One region of the Nocardia sp. NPDC052254 genome, then DNA from elsewhere that is predicted to be linked to it. Evidence: riboswitches for the same ligand, from Rfam matches in the RefSeq annotation. Region 1 holds a riboswitch; the other holds the start of a gene.
The links. A riboswitch is a leader RNA that binds a small molecule or an ion and turns the genes downstream of it on or off. The one in region 1 is predicted to bind cobalamin.
Positions count from the first base shown of each region.

Region 2: it holds a riboswitch for cobalamin, as region 1 does, so the genes downstream of both, cobN (cobaltochelatase subunit CobN) here and AB0L57_RS23170 (CbtB-domain containing protein) in region 1, are expected to answer to the same signal.

Region 1 is NZ_JBFAUW010000009.1:292,387-296,582, reverse strand. Features, by position in the region: gene AB0L57_RS23185 (TetR family transcriptional regulator) at 1-168, opposite strand, end outside; gene AB0L57_RS23180 (DUF4334 domain-containing protein) at 266-733, shown strand; gene AB0L57_RS23175 (NAD(P)-dependent alcohol dehydrogenase) at 743-1,840, shown strand; cobalamin riboswitch at 1,860-2,002, shown strand; gene AB0L57_RS23170 (CbtB-domain containing protein) at 2,039-2,254, shown strand; gene AB0L57_RS23165 (CbtA family protein) at 2,276-3,127, shown strand; gene AB0L57_RS23160 (histidine phosphatase family protein) at 3,124-3,684, shown strand; gene AB0L57_RS23155 (DUF488 family protein) at 3,723-4,097, opposite strand.
Region 2 is NZ_JBFAUW010000008.1:234,790-238,985, forward strand. Features, by position in the region: gene cobG (precorrin-3B synthase) at 1-744, opposite strand, end outside; gene AB0L57_RS21475 (hypothetical protein) at 793-1,113, opposite strand; gene AB0L57_RS21480 (hypothetical protein) at 1,119-1,361, opposite strand; cobalamin riboswitch at 1,554-1,678, shown strand; gene cobN (cobaltochelatase subunit CobN) at 1,707-4,196, shown strand, end outside.

The sequences.
Region 1 (4,196 bases):
CGCGTACAGGCTCTCTTTACCGCCGAAATAGGCGTACAGCCGCTCCTTGCTGGCGTGCGCGGCGTCCGCGATCCGGTTGATCCTGGCACCGGCGATGCCGTGGCGAGCGAACTCCACCTTGGCGGCGGCGAGAATTCGCTCCCTCGTGGCATGGCCGGCTGCGCGCATACGGCGAATCCTATCTTGCCGAACCAATTGGTTCGGGTGTAAGTTGCCGAACCACTTGGTTCGCGATGCGGATCGGTTCGACGAGCGGAGGAGAACCATGACGGGCACCACCGAGCGCTGGCGGGAGTTGGCCGGACAGGCCGACGGGGTGGCGACGGCCGATCTGGATCAGCTCTGGTCCGAACTCGAGACCGTGCGCGCCGAGGACATCCTCGGCGAATGGCAGGGCGGCGCCTTCCGCACCGGTCACCCACTGTGCCGCGCACTGGACAAGAGCCGCTGGCACGGAAAGACATTCGTCTCCACGATGGACGCCAAACCGCTCATCTGCCGCGCCGAGGACGGGACCCTGTTCTCCGATACCGCACTGGGCGGCGGCGAAGCGACGCTGTGGGACATCGAATTTCGCGGCGAGGTCACCGCGACGATGGTCTACGACGGCCGCGCGGTCTTCGACCATTTCAAGCGGCTCGACGAGACCACGCTGATGGGCATCATGAACGGGCGTCCCGAGCTGGTGCTGGCCGGCGGCGAACACTTCTACTTCTATCTGGAACGGATCTGACCCGTGCCGATCACCACCACCGCCGCGCTGTCGCGAGATCCTCACGCCCCCTTCGATATCGAGTCCGTGACGGTCGACGACCCGCGCGACGACGAGATCCTGGTGCGGATCGAGGCGGCCGGGATCTGTCACACCGATCTGGTGTCCCGCGCGGCCGGAAGCCCGCAGCGGCCGGTACTGCTCGGCCACGAGGGTGCGGGAGTGGTCGAAGCGACCGGGAGCCGGGTGGCCGGTGTCCGCCCCGGTGACCGGGTCGTGCTGACCTACCGGCACTGCGGCGACTGCCGCAACTGCCGGCTGGGCCGGCTCGCGTACTGCGCCCGATCCACCGTCCTCAATCAGTTCGGCGCCCGGCCCGACCGCACACCGCGCATCACCGTGGCCGGCACCGCGGTGCGGGACGGATTCTTCGGACAGTCGAGTTTTGCCGGATACGCCCTGGCCACTGCCGACAACACCGTCGTGGTCCCCGGCGACACGGATCTCGCGGTGGCCGCGCCGCTGGGCTGCGGATTCCAGACCGGCGCCGGCGCGGTGCTGAATGTTCTCGCGCCCGAACCAGACGCGCGGCTGGTCGTCTTCGGGGCGGGCGCGGTGGGGATGGCCGGCCTGCTGGCCGCGCTGACCCTGCCCGGAGTCGATGTGGTCGTGGTCGAGCCCGCCGTGAGACGGCGGGAACTCGCCGTCGAACTCGGCGCCACGGCCGCCCTGGATCCCGCCGCCGGTGACATGGCCGCTGCGCTGGCGGATCTCACCGGCGGCGGCGCCACTCATGCCCTCGACACCACCGGACGGCCCGAGGTTCTGGCGACCGCGGTGAGCGCACTGGGTGTCGGCGGCGCCGTGGCCGTGGTCGGTCTGGGCGCCGGCGTCCCGCCGATCGATCTACGCGATATCGTGCTGGGCGGCAAGTCCGTCCGCGGCTGCCTCGAGGGCGATGCGGTTCCGGCGCAATTCATTCCGCGGCTGCTCGAGCTGTATCGCGCGGGCCGCTTCCCGATCGACCGGCTGGTCCGGACCTATCCGCACACCGAGATCGGTGCCGCGCTGGCCGATCAGCGTGACGGTGACGTCGTGAAACCCGTCCTCACCCGGTGCGCGCGGTAGCTGACCGTCCTCGCCCCGATTGACCATACGAACAGCGGTTTCGTATGGTTATGTGAGCGTCGATTCGAGGAACCCGGTGAGAATCCGGGATGGTCGCGCCACTGTGAGCACTCCGGTGACGGAGTGCGAGTCAGGAACTCGGATCGCATGCTCACCATCCGTCTACGGGGACGCGTAATCCCCTGAAGGAGTGCCCCCATGGCGACGTCCTATGTCCCCCGGTCCGGTATCGAGTCGATTCGGCTCTCGATTCCCACCACGGCACTGTGGCTGGCCGGGACCACCCTGCTCGCACTGCTCGCCCTCTACTTCATCGGTGTCGACCAGGGTGCGGTCTCCGTCTTCGGTAGCGATATGCACGTGCACGAGTTCGTTCACGACGCCCGCCACTTCCTCGGCTACCCCTGCCACTGACCGGCGGAACGAGTCGACACCATGGAAAAACGAATCATCGGCCGCGGCGTACTGGTCGGCGCGATCGGCGGACTGCTCGCCTTCCTGTTCGCCCGGATCCTGGCCGAACCCATCATCAACCGCGCCATCGACTACGAGGGCGGGCGCGACGAGGCCCACACCCAGCTGGAACAGGCCGCCGGGCACTCGATGCCCGGCATGGAGGAAACCGAACTGTTCACCCGATCCGTGCAATCGAATATCGGCATCGGTTTCGGCATGATCATCTTCGGTGCGGCGATGGGCGCGCTGTTCGCGGTCGTCTACTGCCTGTTCATCGGCCGCGTCGGCAAACTCACCCCGCGCAATCTCGCGCTGTGCCTGGCAGGCGGCATGTTCGCCGTGCTGTACGCGGTGCCGTTCTTCAAATATCCCGCCAACCCGCCCTCGATCGGCAACCCCGACACCATCAAGGAGCGCACGGGCCTGTACCTGCTGATGGTGGTGATCTCCGCGGTGGCTGCGGTCGGCGCGGTCTGGCTCGGCCGGCGACTGCAAGCGCGGCTGGGCAATTGGACCGCGACCATCGTCGCCGGACTGGCCTTCGTCGTCGTGGTCACCGCGATCGCCGCGCTGCTGCCCGCACTCGGGCATCTGGCCGCCAACCGCGCGCTGGGTGATGCGGCCACCGAGACACCGCGTCCGCTCACCGATGCGAGCGGGAAGATCGTCTACCCGGGCTTCCCCGCCGACGACCTGTACTACTTCCGGTTCTATTCCTTCGCCGCGCAGGTCATTCTGTGGACGGTCATCGGTGTCGGCTTCGCATCGCTGGCGCCTCGACTGTTCGGTCGAGCCGAAACCGAGTCCGCCGCACCGGCTCCGGTCGTATGACCACAGGCGTCACCCGGCTCACGCTGATCAGTCACGGGATGACCGAGGCGATGCGAGCCGCCCGGTTCCCGATCGACGAGCCGATCGAGCGGATCACCCGGGATATCGCACCCGACAGTGCGGTATCCCGGGCCGATCTGGTCCAAGTCGGGCCCGAGGTCCGGGCCGCGCAGACCGCCGGACTGCTGAATCTGTCCGGCACGACCGAACCCGCGTTGCGTGATCTGGATAGCGGCCGATGGGCGGGTTCGGCGATGGACGCACTCGCGCCGGAGGACCTGATGGGGTGGCTGAGCGACCCCGGCTACCGCGGCCACGGCGGCGAATCGGTCACCGAGGTGATCGATCGGGTGCGGACTTGGCTGCGTGCGTGTGCCCCGCTGCACCGGCGCGTCGTCGCGGTCACCCACCCGGCCGTCATCCGGGCGAGCGTCCTCGTCGCCCTGTCCGCGCCGCCGGAATCGTTCTGGCGCATCGACATCCCGCCGCTCAGCGCCACCACTCTGCACGGACGCGGCCCGGCCTGGACGCTGCGCCACACGGCCAACCCGTTGTGATCGGACGGGCGTGATCGACGCGCGACGTGCCGAGGGATTCACTCGTGGTCGACGGCCAGCAGCTCCGCCAGCACCGCCGCCTCGCTGATATCGATGCGTTTGGTCGCCGACAGCAGGGTGAGCGTCCCGCGCCGGACCAGCTCGCGCAGATGGTCCAGTTCGACCGCACGTTCGGGATCTCGCAACTCGTCCCGGTAGCGGCGGCCGAATCCGTCGAATCGCTGTGGATCGTGCCCGTACCACTTGCGCAGTTCCGTCGACGGCGCGATCCGCTTGCACCACTCGTCGAGATGCGCGCGTTCCTTGCTCACACCACGTGGCCAGATCCGATCCACCAGCACCCGTGTCCCGTCATCCGGACTCGGGTCGTCGTAGATCCGCCGGACCCGGACCTGCGGTCGAGTACGCGCCATCGAACCTCCTCCGATCGCCCCCGCTCGTATCCGGGCACGGTCGACAGTAGCCAGTCCGCCCCTGCCATCGAGGACGAGCGGCCCGCGGTGGTGTCGCCG
Region 2 (4,196 bases), on a different contig from region 1:
GACGGCCGCGCCCAATGCGATCCGATCGCCGGGCTGCGGTAGCCAGCCGATCGGAATGTCTTGTCGGGCAGTGAATTCCACCGGTGCGGCCGCCGGGCGCAGGGGTAGGTCATCGAGAATCCGCGCGGGCCCGTCGGCGATCTCGCGCAGCCGCCACCGCGCACCGCGCAGCCGCTGGAAGCTGTGCGCCGCCGCGAGGATCGTCGACACCGCCCGTCCGGCGGGGATCCGCGCGCCGGAATCAGCTCCGGCCAGCACGAGCGCGTATTCGCCGGGGCCGGTGGCGTGGATGCCGATGTCGCCGCCGAATCCGCTGACGTCCCCGCGCCCGTCGTCGAGGGTGAACAGGACCCGACCGGGCAGTTCGGCGAGTTCGGCCGCGGCCCGTAGCCCCGTGTCGAGCTCGGCCGCCAGCGGGCGCACATCGGCGATGCCGCCGATCCGGCCCGACAGTGGCGAGGCGACGATGTTGCGGACGCGCTCGTGTGTGGGTGAGGGCAGCAGACCGGCGGTGCCGAGCCGCTGTGCCAGCGCGGCCGCGTCGTGCATCTGGCGCAATTGCACATTGCCGCGTGAGGTCAGCTCGATGGTGCCGTCGCCGAGATCGGCCGCCGCGCTCGCCAGCGCCCGCAATTGATCGGGCGTCAGCACGCCGCCGGGCAGCCGGATCCGGGCCAGCGGGCCGTCCGCGGCCTGGTGCAAGCGGAGCACGCCGGGGCAGGAGTCGGGGGCGGATCGCGTCATGATCGTTCCAGCCTACGAGGCTCGCGCGGCGCCGGAAGGGGGCGCCGGTCAGTGACCGCGTCGCAGCATCGGCCGGGGATCGCGGGGCAGACCGCTGGAGTCGAAGGCGGGGCCGGGCCAGGAATCCGACAGCAGATTCGGGATGGCGTGGTGGGTGACCCGGTCGTGATGGGCTGTCGCGCCGAACAGGCTGATGCCGCCGATGAACGCCACCGCGCAGATGATCCCCGCCGTCAACGCCCAGCCCCGGTGTCCAGTACCGGCGGCGGTGAGGCCCATCGCCAGGGTCGCGAATCCGATCAGAACGCAGAAGTAGCTGGTCCAGGCCACGCGGCGATTACGCCGGACCCAACTCGGTGTATCGGACATTCCGATCACCGACCTTCCGGCCCGCTTCCACCGCGTGCGCGCATGACCAACTTCCACAGCCGTTCGTCGGCGTAGGTGTTGTCGAGCAGGTGCGGAGTCACATGCCGGTCGGCGCGATCACGGCGCACGGTGGACTCGAATACCAGCAATCCGAAGATCGCCACGACGGCACAGGCACCGGCGGCGACGAGCAGCAGCCCGCCACGCCCACCGGCCGCAGCGGCAAGAGCCATTGCCAGCAATGCCACAGCAATCATCATGCATACAATTCCCGACCAGGCGGCGAAGCGATTCCGCCTGGCCCATCCCGGTGAGTTTGGCATACACACAGCGTACGCCGGGGTCATGGTCTCGGATATGGCGATCGGCGTCGTTGTGGACCGCATTGCGTCCCAACGGAAACCACATCGAGATCTGCCACCGTGCGGGCGGAGCAGGGCTCGGAGCGGGCCGGGTGCGGCGGCGCGATAGCATCCGGGTTGCTCGCTCTACGAGGAATCCGGTGGAATTCCGGTGCGGTCGCGCCACTGTGACAGTCAGACCCTCCGGGCGGGCAGCCGAATCCGCGATGGGCGCGTCACCCGAGGAGAACTGTGATCCTGCTGCTGTCCACCTCCGACACCGATCTGCTGTCCGCGCGGGCCAGCGGCGCCGGCTACCGGCTGGGCAATCCGGCCCGGCTGCTGGTCGAGGACCTGCCTGAACTGCTGACCGGGGTCGATCTGATCGTGGTGCGGATCCTGGGCGGGCGCCGGGCCTGGGAGGAGGGCCTGGACGCGCTGCGGGCCAGTGGTATCGCCCTGGTCGCACTCGGTGGCGAGATGGCACCCGATGCCGAGTTGATGGAGTGCTCCACCGTTCCCGGCGGCGTCGCCGCGGACGCGCACAACTACCTTGCCGCCGGTGGCGCGGACAATCTGCGTCAGTTGCACAACTTCCTGTCCGACACGGTGCTGCTGACCGGTCACGGCTTCGAGCCGCCGGTGCAGCTGCCGTCCTGGGGTGAGCTCGAGCGGACGCCAGAGGCGTTGACCGGTAACGACTCTCGGATTCCGGGTCGCGTCCCGACGGTGGCCGTCCTGTACTACCGGGCACAGCATCTGGCCGGGAACACCGCCTATGTGGAGGCGCTGTGCACGGCGCTGGAACAGGCGGGTGCCCGGCCGCTGCCGCTGTACTGCGCGTCGCTGCGCAATGCCGAGCCGGAACTGATGGACACCCTGCGTGGGGCCGACGCCCTGGTGGTGACGGTGCTGGCGGCCGGTGGCACGAAACCCGCCACCGCCTCGGCGGGCGGTGACGACGAGGCCTGGGATATCGGCGCGCTGGCGGATCTGGATGTGCCGATCCTGCAGGGGTTGTGCCTGACCAGCGGGCGCGCCCAGTGGGAGGACAACGACGACGGCCTGTCGCCGCTGGATGTGGCCACCCAGGTCGCGGTGCCGGAATTCGACGGGCGCATCATCACGGTGCCGTTCTCGTTCAAGGAGTTCGACGCCGACGGATTGTCCGCCTACGTCCCCGATCCGGAGCGCGCGGCGCGGGTCGCGGGAATCGCGGTCCGCCATGCGCGCCTGCGGTATCTGCCCGCCGGACGGCGCCGGATCGCCCTGATGCTGTCCGCCTACCCGACCAAACATGCCCGCATCGGCAATGCCGTGGGCCTGGACACGCCCGCGAGCGCGATCCGATTGCTCACCGAGATGAGTTCGGCCGGTTACGATCTCGGCGATCCGGGTCAGGTGCCGGGGCTGCTCGAACGCGATGGCGACGCACTCATCCACGCGCTGATCGCGGCCGGCGGCCAGGATCAGGACTGGCTCAGTGCCGAACAGCTGGAAGGTAATCCGATCCGGATCGGCGCCCGGCAGTACGCGTCCTGGTTCGCGACCCTTCCCGAGCAGTTGCGCACCGCGGTGATCGAGGCGTGGGGACCGCCGCCGGGTGAGTTGTTCGTCGATCGCTCCGTCGATCCCGACGGCGAGATCGTCATCGCCGCACTGCGTTTCGGCAATATCGTGCTGCTGGTACAGCCGCCGCGCGGATTCGGCGAGAACCCGGTCGCGATCTACCACGATCCGGATCTGCCGCCGAGCCACCACTATCTGGCGGTCTATCGATGGCTGTCGGCGCCGGCCGAGGGCGGTGGCTTCGGTGCCGACGCCATGGTGCATCTGGGCAAGCACGGCAATCTGGAGTGGCTGCCCGGTAAGACCCTCGGCATGTCGGCGGCATGCGGGACCGATGCCGCGCTCGGCGATCTGCCGCTGATCTACCCGTTCCTGGTCAACGATCCCGGCGAGGGTACGCAGGCCAAGCGCCGCGCCCACGCCACCCTGGTCGATCATCTGATCCCGCCGATGGCCCGCGCGGAGACCTACGGCGATATCGCGCGCCTGGAGCAACTGCTCGATGAGCACGCCAACATCTCGACGCTGGACCCGGCCAAACTGCCGGCCATCCGCCAGCAGATCTGGACCCTCATGCGGGCCGCGAAGATGGACCACGATCTGGGCCTGGACGAACGGCCCGACGAGGAATCCTTCGACGACATGCTGCTGCACGTCGACGGCTGGCTGTGCGAGATCAAGGACGTCCAGATCCGCGACGGCCTGCACATCCTGGGGCAGGCGCCGGTCGGTGAGGGCGAACTGGACCTGGTGCTGGCCATGTTGCGCGCGCGTCAGCTCTGGGGCGGTGAGTTCGCGGTGCCCGGCCTCCGCGAGGCCCTGGGACTCGACGAGTCCGGTGCGGAGGTTCGCGAACGGGTCGACGCCGTCGAACAGCGGGCCCGTCGCCTGCTCGGTGAGTTGCAGGCCGCGGACTGGTCCGCGCGGGTCGCCGACGAACTCGTGGCCCGGCACGAACCGGAGGTCGCGAACCCGCAAACACTGGTCGAGGTCCTGCGTTTCGCCGCCACCGAAGTCGTGCCCCGGCTGCGGCAGACCGGCGTCGAGATCGGCCGCATCCTGCACGCTCTCGACGGCGGCTTCATTCCGGCCGGTCCGAGCGGTTCACCGCTGCGCGGGCTGATCAATGTCCTGCCCACCGGCCGCAACTTCTATTCGGTGGATCCGAAGGCG